DNA from 2 places in the Clostridium saccharoperbutylacetonicum N1-4(HMT) genome. Region 2 is predicted to be linked to the other one. Evidence: predicted binding sites of a transcription regulator. Region 2 holds the regulator's gene; the other holds the start of a gene.
What was found. The regulator Rex, encoded in region 2, represses fermentation and respiration genes when NADH is low (regulators of the CRP and FNR family bind a similar motif). The targets are predictions, from matches to a motif close to ATTGTTAANNNNTTAACAAT.
Positions count from the first base shown of each region.

Region 1: the regulator Rex is predicted to act here: its motif matches at 1,966-1,985, upstream of fucO (lactaldehyde reductase).

Region 1 is NC_020291.1:4,125,389-4,129,386, reverse strand. It holds gene rhaA (L-rhamnose isomerase) at 1-903, shown strand, start outside; gene rhaD (rhamnulose-1-phosphate aldolase) at 940-1,758, shown strand; gene fucO (lactaldehyde reductase) at 2,040-3,194, shown strand; gene CSPA_RS18520 (hypothetical protein) at 3,453-3,998, opposite strand, start outside.
Region 2 is NC_020291.1:499,463-518,227, reverse strand. It holds gene CSPA_RS02200 (SGNH/GDSL hydrolase family protein) at 1-51, shown strand, start outside; gene guaA (glutamine-hydrolyzing GMP synthase) at 747-2,288, opposite strand; gene guaB (IMP dehydrogenase) at 2,473-3,930, opposite strand; purine riboswitch at 4,077-4,174, opposite strand; gene CSPA_RS02185 (type II secretion system protein) at 4,289-4,702, opposite strand; gene groL (chaperonin GroEL) at 4,862-6,487, opposite strand; gene groES (co-chaperone GroES) at 6,570-6,854, opposite strand; gene CSPA_RS02170 (4Fe-4S dicluster domain-containing protein) at 7,164-8,651, opposite strand; gene CSPA_RS02165 (DNA-3-methyladenine glycosylase family protein) at 8,996-9,922, opposite strand; gene CSPA_RS02160 (C-GCAxxG-C-C family (seleno)protein) at 9,946-10,359, opposite strand; gene CSPA_RS02155 (NADPH-dependent butanol dehydrogenase) at 10,506-11,672, opposite strand; gene CSPA_RS02150 (3-hydroxybutyryl-CoA dehydrogenase) at 11,825-12,673, opposite strand; gene CSPA_RS02145 (electron transfer flavoprotein subunit alpha/FixB family protein) at 12,768-13,775, opposite strand; gene CSPA_RS02140 (electron transfer flavoprotein subunit beta/FixA family protein) at 13,798-14,577, opposite strand; gene CSPA_RS02135 (acyl-CoA dehydrogenase) at 14,591-15,730, opposite strand; gene CSPA_RS02130 (short-chain-enoyl-CoA hydratase) at 15,835-16,620, opposite strand; gene CSPA_RS02125 (redox-sensing transcriptional repressor Rex) at 16,944-17,579, opposite strand; gene CSPA_RS02120 (zinc dependent phospholipase C family protein) at 17,838-18,419, opposite strand; partial or broken gene CSPA_RS02115 (mannose-1-phosphate guanylyltransferase) at 18,672-18,765, opposite strand, start outside.

The DNA.
Region 1 (3,998 bases), 2.9 Mb from region 2:
AAATGGGCAAAAGAAAATGGATTAGGATTAGACTTTAATCCAACAATATTCTCTCATCCAAAGTCAGCAGATGGTTTAACATTATCTCATCCAAACAAAGAAATAAGAGATTTCTGGATAAAACATGCAATTGCATCAAGAAAAATAGGTGAATATTTTGGTAAAGAATTAGGACAAACTTGTTTAACCAATATTTGGATACCAGATGGTTATAAAGATATACCAAGTGATAGATTAGGACCAAGAAGAAGACTTAAAGAATCTTTAGATGAAATCTTTAAAGTTGAAATAGATAAAAAATACAATCTTGATTGTGTTGAGTCAAAAGTATTTGGTATAGGGGCTGAAAGTTATACAGTAGGTTCTAACGAATTCTATTTAAGCTATGCAGCTAAAAATAACATAATGTCCCTAATGGATACTGGACATTATCATCCAACAGAAGTTGTTTCAGATAAACTTTCAGCAATGTTATTATTTAATGAAAAAGTTGCACTTCATGTAAGTAGACCAGTAAGATGGGATTCTGATCACGTTGTAGTTTATGATGATGAACTTAAAGAAATAGCTAAAGAAATAGTAAGAAATGATGCATTAGATAGAGTTATCATTGGACTTGATTTCTTTGACGCAAGTATTAACAGAATTGTAGCATGGACAATTGGTTCAAGAAATATGATAAAAGCATTATTAAATGCAATGTTAACTCCAAATGCTAAATTAAAAGAATTACAAGATGAAGGTAACTTCACAGAAAGATTAGCTTTAATGGAAGAATTTAAAACTTATCCAATAGGTGACATTTGGAATTACTACTGTGAAAAGAATAATGTTCCTGTAGGTGAAAAGTGGATTAGTGAAGTTAAAGAATATGAAAAAACTGAATTATCAAAGAGAAACTAGAGAACAATTAATTAATAAAAGAAAGTAGGAATAAAAATGGCTTTAGAAGATATGAAATTTATACAAAACTTTAAAAAGATAACAGAAGATGCATGGCTTAAGGGTTGGCATGAAAGAAATGGTGGAAATATTACATATAGACTTACTGAAGAAGAAGTTGCTGGAGTAAAGGTATTTATTAATGAAGATTCAGCTTACACTCCAATAGGTGTAACAGTTAAAAATTTAGCTAATGAATACTTCTTAGTAACTGGAAGTGGAAAATTTATAAGAAACATGACAGTTTGTTTAGAAGAAAATGCAGGGATAGTTAAAATAGATGAAAAGGGTGAAAATTATAAAATAGTTTGGGGCTTAACAAATGGTGCTAAGCCAACAAGTGAATTACCTTCACATTTAATGAGTCACTCAATTAAGGTGGAAAAAACAAATGGAGCTCATAGAGTTATAATGCATTCTCATACTACTAATGTAATTGCTTTAACTTTTGTATTACCTTTAGATGGAGCAGTATTTACTAGAGAATTATGGGAAATGGCAACTGAATGTCCTGTAGTGTTCCCAAGTGGAATTGGAATAGTTCCTTGGATGGTTCCAGGAGGATCAGCAATTGCAGATGCAACTGGTGAATTAATGAAGAGTCATGATGTTGTAATTTGGGCACACCATGGAATGTTCTGTTCAGGAGAAACTTTAGATTTAACTTTTGGACTTATGGACACAGTAGAAAAATCTGCTGAAATCTTAGTAAAAGTTCTAGCAATGGGTGGAAAGAAACAAACAATAACTTCTCAAAACTTTAGAGATTTAGCAAGAGATTTTAATGTAAGTATTTCAGAAGACTATTTAAGCTAATATAGTTATTTAGAAACATATTAACCAAAAGTATAAACTATAACTCCTTAACCATAATAGTTTCAAATAACTTATTAATATAATTATAATATGGAAAATTAAAATTACCCTTGGGACCCCTCGAGGGTAATTAAACATTGATAATTATCAGTTGTCAATGATCAATTATTTATGGTCAATATTTGACAACAGTTTAGCATAATTATAAAAGTTAATAATTTAACATAGTAAGCGTTAAATATCATATTAAAATATAAAAAATTTAAAGGAGATTGATTAAAATGGCAAATAGAATGATATTAAATGAAACAAGCTATATAGGTGCAGGAGCAATTGAAAATATTGTTGCTGAAGCTAAAGTTAGAGGTTACAAAAAAGCTTTAGCTGTAACTGATAGAGATTTAATTAAATTTAATGTAGCTACAAAAGTAACAGATTTATTAAAAGCAAATAATTTAGCTTTTGAAATTTTTGATGAAGTAAAAGCAAATCCTACTATAAATGTAGTTCTAGCAGGTATAGAAAAGTTCAAGGCAGCTGGTGCTGATTATTTATTAGCAATTGGTGGGGGATCATCAATAGATACTGCAAAAGCTATTGGTATAATAGTTAAAAATCCTGAATTTTCAGATGTAAGAAGTCTTGAAGGTGTAGCTGACACAAAAAATAAGTGCGTTGATATAATAGCAGTACCAACAACAGCAGGAACTGCAGCTGAAGTAACAATTAACTATGTAATTACAGATGAAGAAAAGAAACGTAAATTTGTATGTGTTGACCCACATGATATTCCAGTAATTGCAGTAGTTGATTCAGAAATGATGTCATCAATGCCAAAAGGATTAACAGCAGCTACAGGTATGGATGCTTTAACTCATGCTATTGAAGGATATATTACAAAGGGAGCTTGGGAATTAACTGATGCCTTACATTTAAAAGCTATTGAAATTATAGGACGTTCCCTTAGAAGTGCAGTAAACAATGAGCCTAAGGGAAGAGAAGATATGGCTCTTGGACAATATGTTGCAGGTATGGGCTTTAGTAATGTAGGATTAGGTATTGTTCATGGAATGGCACATCCACTTGGAGCTTTCTATGATACTCCGCATGGAATTGCTAATGCGGTATTATTACCATATGTTATGGAATATAATGCAGAAGCAACTGGTTATAAATATAGAGAAATTGCAAGAGCAATGGGAGTTCAAGGCGTAGATAGCATGTCTCAAGATGAATATAGAAAAGCAGCTATTGACGCAGTTAAAAAACTTTCAGAAGATGTTGGAATTCCAAAAGTGTTAAATGAAATTGGTGTTAAAGAAGAAGATTTACAAGCGCTTTCTGAATCAGCATTTGCAGATGCATGTACACCAGGTAATCCAAGAGATACAAGTGTAGAAGAAATATTAGCAATTTACAAAAAAGCTTTCAAATAATAAAGTATAGATATTCTAATTATCAATAATCAATTAATGGAGAAGATCACAGAGAAAGAAAATTGTTGATTAGTCTTACTATTACACTCATAATTTTTAGTAACCAGCGTTTTTCATTACTTCTAATAAGTTTGGATGTATACTTCTTTTTAAATCACTATATAACTCTTTGAAATCTAAAAAAACAGTAACAATCAAACTCGAGAATTTGAAGTTTGATTGTTACTATATTATCCAACAAATTAACTTTATAATCTATTATGGGTGATATTTTTGTTTCAAATCTGTAACTTCATTGTCTTTTATAGTTACATCACATAAAATTCCTTGTGTTGTTTCTCCAAGCTCTTTCTTTACTTCATCAAAGTTTGATTTAGTTGCTTCAGCACCAGTTTTAATTATACTATAAGTAGCATTATTTGAAACTTTTACTTTTTTTACTTCTTTGTTTTTATCTCTTATATAATAATCATTAGTATATCTAGACTGTGCTTCTTCTCTTGTACATTTATCATCTTCCATTATAGCCTTAATAGCTTCTTCTCCTGACAACCATTGTATATATTGTATTGAAATATACTTACTTCCACTTTCTTCATACAACTTTTTTACATAACCTAATTGTTTGCCATCACTAGTTGTTGCTCTAGCTGTATCAGTTTTAGCTGTAGTGGCTGTTGTATCAGATTTAGCTGCATTAGTTTTATCATTGTTTGTTTTAGTATCTGTAGTAGTTGTAGATCTAGTTGTTTCTTTTACTGCCTTATCGTCTGCACTTTTGGGGTCACATCCTGTAAAATTAAT
Region 2 (18,765 bases):
GAAGCTATATCTAATAGAATAGTTGAAGCTTTAAAAAATTATAAAGCTTAATTATCAATTTATTTGATTTATCTTTACCTTTGTAGTATATAATCAAACAATTATCCAAATAAGTTAATGTATAATATATGTTCAACAAATATCATACATTTGTTTTATTTTTCAGTTTATATGATATAATATAAATATATTGTTATATTATTATATTGTTATCAGTATAATAATTAAGAAAAGCTTAATGCGTCAACATTAAGCTAATCCTAGAACGTTTTTTAGTTTTAGGGCTATTAGATTTTATTGGTTAGAAAATGAACGCTTACTCTTGATCGGATGGGGCGTTCTTTTCTGTTGTCTTAAAATTTATTTTAAAACCTTTTATGTTAACCTCGAGATTAAACTCGCAACTTTTTGAGTTACTTCTTAGTGCTCTATTAATTAATATTACTAATAATATTAATATTGATACTATTAACACGCCAACTATCACAATCTAATACCACCCCCTTAGACTATTATTTCTAACAGCCCAAGGTGGTGGAAACCACCGTACCGATCTATACGGAAAACTACCATTATTATATCATCATTGGATTATAATTAAAATAATTATTTCTTTTATTATAAAATTACATCCTCTATATAATAATTATAATCTTTTGTAGCATACAATTAAGCCTATTTTACAAGTTATTAATCATAATAAACACTGTAAAATAGGCTTTCTCATTTTAAATTATATTTATATTTTATTCAAATTCAATAGTAGCTGGAGGTTTTCCTGTACAATCATACATTACACGATTTACCCCTTTTACTTCATTTACAATTCTAGTTGTTACCTTTCCAAGTACTTCCCATGGAAGATCTGCAGATTCTGCAGTCATGAAATCACTTGTAGTTACAGCTCGAAGAGCAATTGCATAATCATATGTTCTTTCATCTCCCATAACACCTACTGAACGCATGTTAGTAAGAGCTGCAAAATACTGGCCAATTTCTTTATCAATACCTGCTTTTGCAATTTCTTCACGATAAATTGCATCTGCTTCTTGAACTATTTTGACTTTTTCAGCTGTTACTTCTCCAATGATACGTATTCCAAGTCCAGGTCCTGGGAAAGGTTGTCTGAATACTAATTTTTCAGGTATGCCAAGTTCAAGTCCTGCCTTACGTACTTCATCTTTAAATAATAATCTAAGTGGTTCTATTATCTCTTTAAAATCAACATAATCAGGAAGTCCTCCAACATTATGATGTGATTTTATAACTGCTGACTTTCCAAGTCCACTTTCAATTACATCTGGATAAATAGTTCCTTGTACAAGAAAATCAACTACTCCTATTTTTTTAGCTTCCTCTTCAAATACTCTTATAAACTCTTCTCCAATGATTTTTCTCTTTTGCTCTGGCTCTTCTACTCCAGCTAACTTTTCATAAAATCTTTCTTGTGCATTTACACGTATGAAATTTAAATCATATTGACCATTAGGTCCAAATACTGCTTCAACTTCATCACCTTCATTTTTACGAAGTAATCCATGATCGACAAATACACATGTCAACTGCTTTCCAACAGCTCTTGAAAGTAATACTGCAGCTACAGATGAATCAACTCCACCAGACAATGCACATAGTACTTTCCCATTACCGACTTTTTCACGTACTTCTTCAATTGTCTTTTCAATAAAAGAATCCATTTTCCAATCTCCACTGCACCCACAAACATTAAATACAAAGTTTGAAAGCATCTTTGTACCTTCTTGTGTATGCATAACTTCTGGATGGAATTGAACTGCATATAAATTTTTAGCTTCACATTCCATAGCCGCAACTGGGCACACTGGAGTTTGTGCTGTTACTTTAAATCCTTCTGGTTCCTTCTCTATGTAATCAGTATGACTCATCCAGCAAATCGTTTCAAGTGATACACCATTAAAAAGCTTAGATTCTACATTTACATTAACTTTTGTTTTCCCATACTCGCTTACAGGTGCTGTTGCAACTTTTCCTCCAAGCATATGAGACATAAGTTGAGATCCATAACATATGCCAAGGATAGGTACTCCTATTTCAAAAATAGCTTTATCGCATAAAGGAGAATCTTCACCATATACGCTATTAGGCCCACCTGTAAAGATAATTCCCTTTGGATTCATTTCTTTTATCTCATTAATACTTAAATTATAAGGATGAACTTCACAATATACTCCGCATTCCCTTACTCTTCTCGCTATTAATTGATTATATTGGCCGCCGAAATCAACGACTAAAACTAACTCTCTATCCATGTTATCCTCCTAAACTAATCTTATACCTTCTATTATTAACTATCTAATAGTTTTTATCAATAAATTATAGCAATCTTTATATTGAATTTTATATACATAATAATAAATGGTTTATACTTAACAAAATTAAGTAATGCACAGTTCACATGAGTGGTTTATTCTTCATTGTAAACTGTGCATTTTATTATTGTCCTACACTATAATTTGGTGCTTCTTTAGTAATATTAATGTCATGTGGATGACTTTCTCTTTGACCTGAAGCTGTTTGAACTACAAAATTAGCTGTTTCATATAAAATATCAAAGTTTTTCGATCCTAAATATCCTAATCCTGATTTAATTCCGCCCAATAATTGGAATATAGTATCTGAAACAAGACCTTTATATGCTACTCTTCCTTCAACGCCTTCTGGAACTAGCTTTTTATTTCCTTCTTGGAAATATCTATCCTTTGATCCGCATTCCATAGCCGCTAGAGAACCCATTCCTCTATAAACCTTGTAACTTCTTCCTTGATATATTTCCATTTCTCCTGGTGCTTCATCACAACCTGCAAATAATGACCCCATCATTGCTACAGAAGCTCCAGCAGCTAATGCCTTAACTATATCTCCTGAATATTTAAGTCCACCATCTGCAATTACAGGAATTCCGTACTTTCTACCAACTTCCGCACAATCCATAACTGCTGTTAATTGAGGAACTCCAACTCCTGCTACAACTCTTGTAGTACAAATTGATCCTGGTCCAATACCAACTTTAACACAATCAGCTCCAGCTTTTATTAAATCTTCTGTAGCTTCAGCCGTTGCAATATTTCCTGCTATTACTTGAAGTTCTGGGTAAGCCTTCTTAATTTGTGTTACTGCATCTAAAACACCCTTTGAATGTCCGTGAGCTGTGTCAAGTGTAACAACATCAACTTGCGCTTTAACCAAAGCATCAATTCTTTCCATCATGTTTCCAGTAACCCCTACTGCTGCCCCACATAATAATCTACCTTTACTATCCTTAGCTGCATTTGGGAATTTCCTCACCTTTTCGATATCTTTCATTGTGATTAATCCCTTTAAGATTCCGTTCTCATCAACCAAAGGTAATTTTTCAACTTTATGTTTTTTTAATATTTCTTTAGCTTCTTCTACAGTAGTACTTTCAGATGCAGTTATTAAATTTTCTTTAGTCATTACTTCTGAAATTTTTCTTTGAAAATCTGTTTCAAAAATTATATCTCTATTAGTTATTATTCCGATTAATTTTCCTTCTTCAGTAGTTATAGGAACTCCTGATATTCTATATTGAGCCATTAAATTTTCTGCATCTTGAATAAGGTGATCTTGTGATAAATATATAGGATCTGTAATAACACCATTTTCTTGTCTCTTAACTCTATCTACTTCTTTGGCTTGTTGTTCGATAGTCATATTTTTATGTATAATTCCGATTCCGCCTTCTCTTGCCATAGCAATCGCCATTTTTGATTCAGTTACTGTGTCCATTCCTGCACTCATTAAAGGAATATTTAACTCTATTGTCTTAGTTAACTTTGTCTTTGTACTTACTTCCCTTGGTAATATTTCAGATTTGTTAGGTACTAATAATACATCATCAAAAGTATATGCTGTCTTAATTATTTTTGCCATTATGAATCCTCCCCAGTTTTTGATTTATTTATTTCATTTTAAATTATTAATGATTTTTTTCTTGCATTTTTATATTATTTTTATATATAAAAAAAGCACATTAACCTCAAAAGTGATGTTAATATGCCAATAAAACCTTAGTCTTATCCTATACCAATATCACTTATAGTCAGAAATTTGCGGTTTCCGGTAGATACTCCTTGCCATATTCAAGGTATATATAAGCTTTTAAATATTTTATGTTTTTGAATTAAAATTATTATAATGTATGTGTACTCTAAAGTCAACAAATTTGAAATTAAAATTGCATTTTTTCTAAATTATAATTTATATATAATCGTTTTTATTGCATAATATCTTAATTTATTAACTTTTCTTCATTATCTATATCAAATTCTTCTCCCGCCACAATATCATAACATTTCTTGATATTTGTCTTTTCAGTATCTAAATTACTTAACGAAACTCCATCTAAATATGTTTCAACTCCAGCTACCTTTTCAACGTCATCAATGGTAGCAGTTTGTTCTACAGGTGTATTACTTGTAAGATTATAGGAATCAACTGCCATAACAACTTTTCTGCATTGATCTAGTATTTTTGTTTTTTTAGCCTGTTTTATATAACCACCTATTTTGGGTAAAAGTGCTGCAGCCAAAATTCCTATCATAGCAATTACAGCTATCATCTCTATTAAAGTAAATCCTTCTTTTCTTTTTCTATCATTATAATATACATGTTTTATTTCAATCTTGCTACCGTGCTTTATCATCTTAAACCAAAACTCCTTTTCTCAGTTTTAGTTTAAATTATGTCTACTTCTTCATTAATTTATACAATTATAATAAATAAAACCATTATATTTCTCACATCAAAAAGAGGAGTAAAATTACTCCTCTAATTACTTCATTAACATATGTCATTTTTAATTTTAGTACATTCCGTCCATTCCCATTCCTGGAGCACCTGGCATTGCTGGTTCTTTAGATGGGATATCAGCTACTGCTGCTTCTGTTGTTAGGAATGTTGAAGCTACAGATGCTGCATTTTGAAGAGCAGATCTAGTAACCTTAGTCGGGTCTACTATTCCACCTTTAATCATATTGATATATTGATCATGTAATGCATCATATCCTATACCTGGTTCGCTATTTTTAACTTTTTCAATTATTACTGAACCTTCAACTCCTGCATTAGCTGCTATTTGTCTTACTGGTTCTTCTAATGCTTTTACAATTATGCTTATTCCAACTTGAGTATCTGCAACATCTGAAGTTAATTTTGCTACTTCATTAATTACATTAACATAAGCTGTTCCACCACCAGCTACTATTCCTTCTTCAACTGCTGCTTTTGTTGCATTTAAAGCATCTTCAATTCTAAGTTTCTTTTCCTTAAGTTCTGTTTCAGTTGCTGCACCAACTTTAATTACTGCAACTCCACCTGCTAACTTAGCTAATCTTTCTTGTAATTTTTCTTTATCAAATTCTGAAGTTGTTTCTTCAATTTGAACTTTGATTTGGTTAATTCTTTCTTTTATTCCATTAGAATCACCCTTACCATTAACTATAACAGTGTTTTCTTTATTAACCTTAACACTATCAGCTGTACCTAACATATCAATAGTAACATCTTTTAATTCTCTTCCTAACTCTTCAGCTATAACAGTTCCACCAGTTAATGTTGCAATATCTTGTAACATTTCTTTTCTTCTATCTCCAAAGCCTGGTGCTTTAACAGCTACACAAGTGAATGTTCCTCTTAATTTATTAACTACTAATGTAGCCATTGCTTCTCCTTCAATGTCTTCAGCAATAATTAATAATTTTTTACCTGATTGAACGATTTGTTCAAGCACTGGTAAGATTTCTTGAATATTTGAAATCTTCTTATCAGTTATTAATATATATGGATTTTCTAAAACTGCTTCCATTTTTTCAGTATCTGTAGCCATATAAGGTGATACATATCCTCTATCAAATTGCATTCCCTCAACTACATCTAATTCAGTTCCCATTGATTTAGATTCTTCTATTGTAATAACGCCTTCATTTCCTACTTTTTCCATAGCATCTGCAATTAACTTACCAACTTCTTCATCAGCAGCTGAAATTGCAGCAACTCTAGCGATATCTTCTTTTCCATCTACTTGCTTAGAAATCTTTTTAATTTCTTCAACAGCTTTTTCTACAGCCATTTTAATACCAGTTCTGATTAAAATAGGATTAGCTCCAGCTGTTACATTTTTTAATCCTTCTCTGATTATTGCTTGTGCTAACAAAGTTGCAGTTGTAGTTCCATCTCCTGCTACATCATTAGTCTTTGTCGCAACTTCTTTAACTAATTGAGCTCCCATATTTTCATATGGATCTTCTAGTTCTATTTCTCTTGCAATTGACACACCATCATTTGTAATTAATGGTGCTCCAAATTTCTTATCTAATACAACATTTCTACCTTTAGGTCCTAAAGTAACCTTAACTGTATCTGCTAATTTATCTACACCTATTTGCATAGATCTTCTTGCTTCTTCACCGAATTTTAACATCTTAGCCATTTATATAACACTCTCCTTTTTTGTATGTTATTTATATCTTTCTATCTTCTTAAATTAAAATTATTTAGCAATGCACTCTCAATTATTCTACTATTGCTAATATGTCATCTTGTTTTAAAATAGTATATTCTTCACCATCAACTTTAACTTCTGATCCTGCATATTTAGAGTATAAAACCTTATCTCCAACTTTTACTTCCATAGGTACTCTATTTCCGTCTACGACAGCTCCAGGACCCACTGCAACCACTTCTGCTTCTTGTGGTCTTTCTTTTGCAGTACCAGTTAAGACTATTCCACTTTTAGTCTTTTCTTCTGCCTCTAATTTTTTGATTACAACTCTTTCACCAAGTGGTTTAATTTTCATGAAAAACCCTCCTTAAAATAATTATGTTATTATTGTTGCTTTTTTCTGTTAGCACTCGTTACTGTCGAGTGCTAACATATTTATAATATCCTTTATATCCATATAATTCAAACATTACTTCTAATATTATACCCGATTTTTAAGCGAATATTACCTATTATCTCAAAATATATTTAATTTGCTTAAACTTTCTCAATTTTTCTTACTTTTTATTTATAATGAAAAACTCTACTCAAGAAAATACTCCTGAGTAGAGTTTATATCTACATTTAAGCTATAATAAGAAATATATATTTTTCCAAAAACAAACTATCTTTCTAAGTCAATATTATGATACTCTTCTAATGCCTTATTTGATAATACAGTTTTAATAGTTGTTTGTTGATTTATTTTTGTGAAAGGTGCCTTTGCTTTCATAACAGGTGCTATTTTTGCAGCTCCATTTATACATCCGCCTTCACACATCATTCCTTCAATGAAATTTCCTGGTAATTTTCCTACTTTAGCCATAGTCATAGTTTTCTTTATTTCTGCTCCACCTGAAACTTTAACAGGTTTGAATTCAATTTCCACACCTTTTTCTTGGATGAAGTTTTCTATCGCTGCAGTTAAACCACCACCTACAGCAAAATTTCTACCAAAGATTGATGCTTGATCAACTACTATATCTTCACATTTTTCAGGATCTATTTCAAATGCATCAAATAAAGCAATTAATTCTTCAAAAGTTAATGCATAATCAACAGCATCCTTTATTGATTCAATCAATACTTCACTTTTCTTAGCAGTACAAGGTCCTATAAATACAACTTTAGCATCTTTATGCTTTGCTTTTATATATCTTCCCGTAGCTACCATAGGAGAAACAGTTCCTGAAATTCTTTCAGCTTGATCTGGCATCATTTTTTCAATATAACTTAGAAAGCCTGGACAACATGAGTTTGTCATGTAGCTATCCCCTTTTTCCATTCTCTCTACAAATTCTGTACTTTCATGTACAGTAACTGCATCTGCACCGCATGCTACTTCTACCATATCTGTAAACCCTAATGCTTTAATTGCATTTTTTACTTGTCCATATGTTGTCTTTGCGCCAAATTCACCTGTTATCGCTGGTGCAACTATAGCATAAATATTTTCTTTTTCCATTAATCTATTAACAACTCTAACTAATGAACTTTTATCTTCTATAGCACCAAATGGACATTCAGACATACACGCACCACAATTTACGCATTTACTTTCAGTAATCTCAGCTCTTAAATCGTCAGCATTATAGCTTAAGGCTCCTGTTGGACATGCTTTTTTACAAGGTCTCATATCTTCTGCAATAGCATCATAAGGACATACCTTATTACACATTCCACATTCTTTACATTTATCTGGATCAATATATGCTTTTCCATTAACATATGAAATTGCCCCAAAATTACATACACTTTGACACTTGTGTGCAACACAATTTCTGCAAGAATCAGTAACTTGGAACTTATTTGTTGGGCATCTGTCACATGCTTCCTTTATAACATACAATATCTGTTTTTCTTCATCTATCTCAACTAGTTCTTGTCCATTTTTGCCATTTGGCATATAACCTGCAGCAAGCTTTGCTCTTTCCAGTACTATATTTCTTTCTCTATCAACAGTTTCTCGATAATTAGGTTCATCTCCTACAATCATTTCAAAAGGAATTTTTTCTAACTCCTCTTTACAAAGTTTGTTTTCTTTTGCTAACACTACAACTCTAGTAAGAACTTCATGCTTTAGCTTTAAAAGTCGATTTTCAAATTGAAACATTAATATACACTCTCCCAAAAGTAATTTTAATCTTATATTTAATAGCACGGCATAATTATAACACATACTTGTTAAAAATATAACAAGTATCATATAAGTTTAAATTTTCTGATTTTTCCGCTCTAACAGTAATTTTTTGCCTATATTAATATATAAAAAATAATAAGTCAACACACTTTAAATTCTGCAGAATATTAAATCAATTCACTTATTGATTTAATATTAATTTTGTATATAAGGATTTTCCTTATTCATAACAGAATATCTCTAGTTTAGTTGACTTATTCTCTATTTATATTTATTTACTAATAAACTAAAATATCACACCTTGGGAAATATTAATCTTAAACCTCAATTTTGTTTTCTCTTGCATAATAAAATAAATATTGTTGTGCAAATCCAGAAAGCTTACCAAACTCATTTCTTCCAAATATTCTAATTTTGTTTAATGAAGAATTTTCTGCACCATAAAAATGAATCATTGCACGCTTAACCCAGACATCCACTGGAAATGCCGAAGTTTTACCCATAGAAAATAGCATAATACAATCAGCCACTTTAGCTCCTACTCCTTTGAATTCTTGAAGAGCCTCATGACACTCATCATCCTTCAAATTTTTAATATAATCTAAGTTATATTTTAGATAACTATTTTTTTTATCTAAATTCGAGTCATCCATCACCTTGTCAGATGCATAAACATTTTTAATCGTATCTAATATGTATTTACTTCTAAACGATGCTCCTGTTTCTTGTATTTCCTCCAATGTAGCATCTTTAATTTCATTTATGCTTGGAAATGCGTAATATGTTTTTTCTTTATATATAATTTCTTTTCCCCATTTGTTTGATATTTTATTCACAGTCTTTTTTATTGAAGGTATATTATTTCTTGCAGAAATTATGAAGCTGATTAACATTTCAAAAGGATCTTGATTTAAAACTCTCACTCCATATCCAAATTCTATACTTTGTTTAAGTAACGGATCTTTTGAAAGTTCTTGCTTTATCTCTGAGTAGTCCCTATCTAAATCAAAATATTTAATCCAAATTTCATTAACTTCCTCTTCTGTTGCATTATATATTATTATATTTGCACCTTCCTCTTTAACTTCAATCAATTTTCCAAATGCAATTACAATATAGTGACCTTCTGCAATTTCCTCAAATCTAAAAATTTGACCACATTCAAATATATGCTTTAATTTAAAATTTTTAACCTCCTCTATCACTATATAATTATCATGAAATTTTACTGACTTATAATCCATTTATATCTTTCTCCCTTGAAAATCTATAATATTTTATTCTGCTTTTCTTTGAGAATAATTTCTTCTAAAATTTCTGCACCTGTTTCTATCATTAGTGTGCATTTTTTTACGTTAGTATATTCCTTTTTTAAATCATCACATTTAATATATCCCAATTTATCTTGCAAATTATTTATAAATTCTTGTGTCATTTCTTTTACTCTTGGACTTTTATGTCCGCTTATTTCAGTGAACATCACTCCAATCACACCTACTGAGGCAGTTATAACTCCACAAATATGACCAATTCCCATTCCTCCTCCAAATCCAGACATAACTTTCAAAGTTTCATTCGAAAGATTCAAATCATATTCTTCATTAGCTGCATATATAATACTTTCTGCACAATTTAAATCATATTTCTCTTCTCTATATTTTTTGACCATCTCTTTTAACATTAATTCCCCACCTTGTCAAAAATGATTATTTATTAATATATTATATCACTTAATTCCAATATAATCCTCCAATTCAGAAAATTTATTAAAACTTCAAATTAAAAAGGCTTCAGAACATTGTCCCGAAACCTTTTATAGCTTAGATATTAAAAATCAACCTTATTTCCATAATATATGCATTCAAATATCTTCTTCATTTCATCTTTATTTAATTGTCTTGGATTTGATCCAGTACAAGCATCTGCAATAGCTCTCTCAGAAATCATATCAACTTTTGCTTTAAATACTTCTTCATCAATACCATATTCTTTTAATGTAAGTGGAATTGACATCTTCTTATTGAACTCTTTAATTAAGTTTGTTAATGAATCTACTAATTCATCGTCAGTTGTACCACTTAATCCAAGTCTCTTAGCTATATAAGCATATCTATCTAATGCAGTCTTTTTATTGAAATCAATTACGTATGGTAGATAAATAGCATTTGCACATCCATGAGGTATATGGAATACTGCTCCTGTCTTATGAGCCATACTATGAGTTATTCCAAGTAATGCATTAGAGAATGCCATACCTGCTAGGCATTGTGAATAATGCATTTGTTCTCTAGCATCTTTATCTCCCTCATAAGATTTAAGTAAGAAATCACGAATCATTTCAATTGCTTGTAATGCTAATGGATCTGTAAATGGTGAATGTAATGTTGCTACATAAGCTTCAATAGCGTGAGTTAATGCATCCATACCTGTATGAGCTGTTAATGTAGCAGGCATTGTTTCTGCTAGTTCTGAGTCAACTATAGCTATATCTGGAGTTATATTAAAATCAGCTAAAGGATACTTTATTTCTGTCTTATAATCTGTAATTACAGAAAATGCTGTTACTTCTGTAGCTGTACCACTTGTTGATGGAATTGCAATGAATTTTGCTTTTTGTCTAAGCTCTGGTAATCCAAAAGGAACCACTGCTTTTTCAAAAGTAAAGTCTGGGTATTCATAGAATATCCACATAGCTTTTGCAGCATCTATTGGTGATCCTCCACCCATTGAAATAATCCAATCAGGGCCAAACTCTCTCATTGTTTCAGCACCTTTAAATACTGTCTCAACTGATGGGTCTGGTTCTACACCCTCAATTAATTTAACTTCTATACCAGCTTCTTTTAAATATTCTAAGGCTTTATCAACGAAACCGAATTTCTTCATTGATCCCCCACCAAGTACTAGTACTGCTTTTTTACCTTTTAAAGTCTTTAACTGCTCTAGTGATCCTTTTCCATAATAAATGTCTCTTGGTAATGTAAATCTCATCATAATTTTAATAACCCTCCTCAAAATATCTGTATAAGTATAGGAATTTTCAGAATTTTTCCTATATTAGATATATTTCTATAAAAAGTCTAAAAATCCTTTACATTTGAAAAAAAATCTCAAAAGAATAGTTTCTCTTGAGATTTTTTATATTACTATTTAGAATAATCGTAGAATCCTTTTCCTGACTTTCTTCCAAGCCATCCAGCTCTAACATATTTTCTTAATAAACTACTAGCTCTGTATTTGCTATCTCCTGTTTCATTATATAAAACATCCATGATAGCTAAACATACGTCTAAACCAACAAGATCCCCTAATGCTAAAGGTCCCATTGGGTGATTAGCTCCAAGCTTCATAGCTGCATCTATATCTTCAGCAGATGCTACACCTTCTTGTAAAATGAAAGTAGCTTCATTTATCATTGGAATTAAAATTCTGTTTACAACAAATCCTGGTGCTTCAGCAACTTCTACTGGAGTTTTTCCGATTGCTTCTGATAATTCTTTAACTGTATCAAAAGTTTCTTGAGAAGTTGCAGCTCCTCTGATAACTTCAACTAACTTCATTATTGGAGCTGGGTTGAAGAAATGCATTCCGATAACTTTATCTGCTCTCTTTGTAGCTGAAGCAACTTCAGTAATTGATAAAGATGAAGTATTTGAAGCTAAAATTGTTTCTGGTTTACAAATACCATCTAATTCTGCAAAGATTTCTTTCTTAATTTTCATGTTTTCGATTGCAGCTTCAACTACTAAATCGCAGTCAGCAGCTAAATTCATATCAGTTGTTCCTGAAATTCTTGAAAGTATAGCTTCTCTATCTTCTTCAGTCATTTTTCCCTTTGCTACTAGTTTTTCTAAACCTTTAGATATTCCAGCTATTCCTCTATCAACAAATTCATCCTTTATATCTCTTACGATTACTTCACAACCGTTTTGAGCGAATGCTTGAACGATACCAGCACCCATAGTTCCTGCTCCAAGTACAAAAATCTTTTTCATTGACTTTTCCTCCTCAAAATTCATAATTATAGATATCCTTAGTTAAAATACCACTATTTTAACTAAGGATTATATTTTTCATTAATTTAATTAATTATTCAGCACTCTTAATTTCTTTAACTTGTGCGATTAATTCTGGAACTACCTTTGTAAGATCTCCAACTATTGCATAATCAGCAATCTTCATTATTGGAGCTGAGTCATCCTTATTAACAGCAATTATAAGATCTGAATCTTGCATACCAGCAACGTGTTGGATAGCTCCTGATATACCACAAGCTATATATATTTGAGGTTTAACAGTTTTACCAGTTTGACCAACTTGGTATGCTCCATCAATCCATCCTTTTTCAACAGCTGCTCTTGATCCAGCAACAGTTCCACCTAAAGCATCTGCTAGTTCTTTAAGTAGTGTAAAGTTTTCTTTATTTCCAACTCCTCTACCTCCAGCAACTATAAAATCAGCTTCAGCTATATCAACGATATCTTTCTTTGATTTAATTGTTTCTAATACTTTTGTTCTAATATCTGAATCAGCTAATTTAACAGTAACTTTTTCAATATTACATTTAGATGGATCAGTAGTAATTTTGGCAAATACTCCTGGTCTTACTGTAGCCATTTGTGGTCTATGGTCTGGGCATGCAATTGTAGCCATTAAGTTACCACCAAAGGCTGGTCTTGTTGCTAAAAGATCTCCATTTGTAACATCTACATCTAATGATGTACAGTCAGCAGTTAATCCAGTAGATAATCTAGCAGCTATTCTTGGTCCTAAATCTCTTCCAATAAAAGTAGCTCCTACAAATAAGATTCCAGGTTTTCTTTCAGTTGCTAAGTCACAAATAACTTTAGTGTAACCTTCAGTTGTATAATGTTCTAAGTTTTTATCATCAGCAACTAAAACTTCATCTGCACCATGTTCTGCTAAAGTTTTAGCGAGTGTCTCTATATTATTTCCAAGTAATAAAGCTGTTAACTTTACTCCTAATTCATCAGCAATTCTTCTACCTTCACCAAGTAGTTCTAAAGATACTTTTTGTAATTGGCCTTCTCTTTGTTCAGCAAAGACCCAAACGCCTTTGTAATCTGCTATATTCATAATAAATTACCCTCCTATTATCTTAGATGTAGTGTTTTTCTTTTAATTTTCCTACAACATAGTATGCTGCATTTTTAGGTGCTTCTCTTACGATTTCTCCTGCGCCCTTAACTTCTTTAGTCATTGACTTCTTAACCTTTGTAGGTGAACCTTTAAGTCCTAATTCAGCTACATCTACATCTATATCAGCTGCACTCATAACTTTGATTTCATCATCAGAAGTTTCGAAGATTTTTGCAACATGCATATATCTTGTTTCATTTAATTCTTCGATTGCAGTTAATAAACATGGAGTTTTAACTTCAATTACTTGATGTCCGTCTTCTAATGCTCTGTTTACAATTAGTGATTTTCCTTCAACTTTAACATCTTGAACATAAGTTACTTGAGGAATATTTAAATGTTCAGCTATTTCTGGACCAACTTGTGCAGTATCTCCATCAATTGCTTGTCTTCCAGCAAATACCAAATCATAATCTAATTTTGCTATTACACCTGCTATTGCTTTTGAAGTAGCTAAAGTATCAGCTCCTCCCATAGCTCTATCTGTTAATAGGATAGCTTCATCAGCTCCCATACATAATGCTTCTCTTAAAACTGCTTTAGCCATTGGAAGTCCCATACTAACTACAGTAACTTTTCCTCCAACTTGTTCTTTTAATTGTAACGCACCTTCTAAAGCATGTTTATCCTCTGGGTTCATTATTGATGGAACACCATCTCTTATTAATGTACCAGTTTTAGGATCTATTTTTACTGCTGTAGTATCTGGAACTTGTTTTACACAAACTACTATATTCATTATAAAAGTCCTCCTATCTTAAAATGCTTCCTGCGATAACCATCTTTTGAACTTCTGAAGTTCCTTCATAGATTTCAGTTATCTTAGCATCTCTCATCATTCTTTCTACTGGATATTCCTTAGTGTATCCATATCCACCAAAGATTTGAACTGCTTTAGTTGTAACTTCCATTGCAACATCTGCAGCAAATAATTTAGCTCTTGCAGCCTCTAAAGAGTAAGGTTGACCTGCTTGTTTCTTTGTTGCTGCTAAGTATACTAAGTATTTAGCAGCTTGGATTTTAACATCCATTTCTGCAATATACCATTGTAATCCTTGGAATGCAGATAATGGTTTACCAAATTGCTTTCTTTCTTTCATGTAGTTAACAGCTTCTTCAAAAGCTCCTTCTGCAATACCTAAAGCTTGAGCAGCTATACCAATTCTTCCTCCATCAAGAGTCTTCATTGCTATTCCAAATCCCTTACCTTCTTGACTTAATAGGTTTTCTTTTGGAACTATACAGTTTTCCATAACTAATTCAGTAGTTGAAGATGCTCTGATACCCATCTTATTTTCTAATTTTCCTATTGAGAATCCAGGGAATGATTTTTCTACTATAAATGCAGAAATTCCTTTAGTTCCCTTTGATTTATCTGTCATAGCAAAGATTATGAAAGTTTCAGCAACTCCACCATTTGTTATGAATATTTTTGAACCATTTAATACATAATGGTCACCTTCTAATACAGCAGTTGTTTGTTGTCCTGCAGCATCTGTACCAGCACCTGGTTCAGTTAATCCGAAAGCACCAATTTTCTTACCACTACAAAGATCAGGTAAATATTTTTCTCTTTGTTCTTTAGTACCATTTTCGTTAATTACTGATGCACATAGTGATGTATGAGCTGAAAGTATAACTCCAGTAGTACCACAAACTTTTGATAATTCTTCTACAGCGATTATATATGAAAGTACATCTCCGCCTGCTCCACCAAATTCTTTAGAAAATGGGATACCCATCATTCCTAACTTAGCCATTATTTCAACATTTTCCATAGGGAATCTTTCTGTCTCATCGATTTCAGCAGCTATTGGTTTAACTTCATTTACTGCGAATTCTCTAACCATTTGTTGCACTAATTCTTGTTCTCTAGTTAACTTAAAATTCATTAAATTACCCTCCTTGTTATTTAAACCTACTTTATAACAAACTATATATAAATCTCAAATAGATTTTTAGCAAAATTCTATAATATTATTTACAATTAATAATATTATTTATTTTGGAAATTCTTTTCTGCTCTTCTTTCTAAAAATGCAGTCATTCCTTCAGTTTGATCCTCTGTTGCAAAACACTTTCCAAAGTCTTCTGCTTCTATTAATATAGCTGCATCTATATCTACTTGCATTCCTCTGTCAATTGCATCTTTACAGTAAGCAACTGCCTTTGGAGCATTAGCTGCAATTTTATTAGCCATAGCTTTAGCTTCATCCATTAAACTTTCTAATGGAACTATTTTGTTTACTAAACCTATTCTATATGCTTCTTCAGCATTTATTAAGTCACAAGTATATATTAATTCTTTAGCCTTTCCAGGCCCTACAATTCTAGCTAATCTTTGAGTTCCACCAAATCCTGGAGTTATTCCAAGACCAGCTTCTGGTTGACCAAATTTAGCTTTCACTGAAGCTATTCTAATATCACATGACATAGCAAGTTCGCATCCGCCACCAAGAGCAAATCCTGATACTGCTGCAATAACTGGCTTATCCAATTTTTCTAATCTTCTGAAAACTTTGTTTCCTAAAATTCCAAATTCTTTACCTTGTTCTTCGTTAAGATCTTTCATTTCTGAAATATCTGCTCCAGCAACAAAAGATTTTTCTCCTGCACCAGTTACTATAACGGCATATACATTAGTATCATTTTCTAAATCATCTAAAACTGCATCAATATCCTTTAATGTTTCAGAGTTCAATGCATTTAGTGCTTTTGGTCTATTAATTGTAACAATAGCTAAATGTCCTTCTTTTTCAAGAATCACATTCTTTAATTCCATGTTAAAATCCTCCTTCAAACTTGCATATTAATTTTATTTGAATAACTTTTTATTATAATTCAAACACATTTGTTAATATTATAACAAGTATGTTTAAAAAATATCAAACCATATTTAAAATTATAATACGTACACAAGTTATTTGCAATAAAATCTTATATTTTAATATAAGATTTAGTTAAATATGCCTAACTTAAAAGCCTTTTACAATAATATTCCAGCACATATATTACCTTTAGAATGTTAGGCCTCATTAAATATAAATATAAAAAAAAGAAAATAATAGACTATTATCAAGTCTATTATTTTCTTTCATCTATTTTTTAATTATCACTTTCATTTAATAAATAAATTAAAGTCAGTAAACTTTCACTTAAATGAACATTCTCCACCTTTACATGATCTGGAACAACTAAATCTACAGGTGCAAAATTCCAAATAGCTCTTACTCCGCCTTTTATCAATTCATCTGCAACTACTTGAGCATTTTTTCTTGGAACACAAATTATTCCTATATCAATTTTTCTTTCTTGCAAAACAGTTGACATATCATCTATGTCCTTTATTTCTACATCTCTAATTCTCATTCCTATTAACTTTGGATTTGCATCAAATATAGATGTTATTTTAAATCCTAAATTTTCAAATCTAGAATAATTAGATACCGCTTGTCCGATGTTTCCTGCTCCAACTAAAGCTGCCTGGTATCCCCTATCTAACCCTAAAATAGAGCTAATTTGATTATACAATTCCTTAACATTATATCCATACCCTTGTTGTCCGAAATCTCCAAAGCAATTTAAATCTTGACGAATTTGTGATGCAGTAAATCCTATTTTTTCGCCTAATTCCTTTGAAGAAATTCTATCAACATCATTTTTCATCAATTCTTCAAGATATCTATAATATTTTGGTAATCTTTTAATAACCGCCATAGATATATTTCTACTCTTGTCCATGCTTATCTCCTATCTTAACAATTAATTATTTTTATAACTCGCTTTAAATCCCTATTGTCCATCTAAATATTAATGACAATTAGTATTCTTTAACAAAGCAGTTCATTTTTGGTGCTTAATTCTATTTACCATCATAATTTATTATTCTACCATACTTATATAATTTTATGTCAAGGATAATACAATTATTTTTCATATTTTTTCTTCAAATGAAAATATCCTAAAATAGTTTTATTCTATTTTAAGATATTTTATAAGCTAAATTGCTTTACTAACTTTCTTATCATTTAAAAATACATTATTTAAAATCATATTTAATACACTATCACAAACATAATACGAAAACGTTAGATCATTCTTAAATTCTACTGCGCCATTATATTGCTTTTGCAATTCTAATATAAATTCCTCTATATTACTTGACTTTACATTTGTATTAATTATGCCTAAGGGCTTAAATTCTTTAGCTATCTTTGCTAATCTATTTTCATAGGCCATATGCTTTTTAACTGCCTTAGTATTCTTAAATTCCCATCTATAATAATGAGGCGCACAGAAAAAGTCACATAGAAAGTGACATATTACTCCAAGTTCTTCACTAAATTTACCAACAGTTAAATCAAAATACACATCTTCTAACGTTAGTGAAGATAAATATATAATTTTATCAATTATCATTTCTATACTTTCATCAAAATAATGCTTCTTGAATTTATATTTAGGCGCACAATCTGGTTTGATGTTCCCCCAAATAAACCTTTTATCATTGAGTAAATAAATACTCTTCGTATTTGCACGCTTTATAATATTCTCAGCCATGATTTTGTGAGTATTAATCATCAAAGCTTGATCACATCCTCTACATATCTGTTAAATTCCCTTTACATATTAACCGTTTACCATTTTAAATAATTTAAAATTTAATTTAAATTTATCGTGTACATTTATAATAATACTCTGAGTATAAATTTTCAATAGCTTATATAATAATTTGTCCAAGTATTATATGTATCATCACCCAATAATAGCTAAGCACCAAAACTAATAAAGCCGTTCCGAACTCATCCTAATATTCTCGAAACAGCTTATTAATTATAGAAATTTACTATATTCCTGATTTTCATTAAGTTTATTAATTAAATGCTTTATTTCCTGATCTTTGTTCTTATCCATGACAAGTATTACA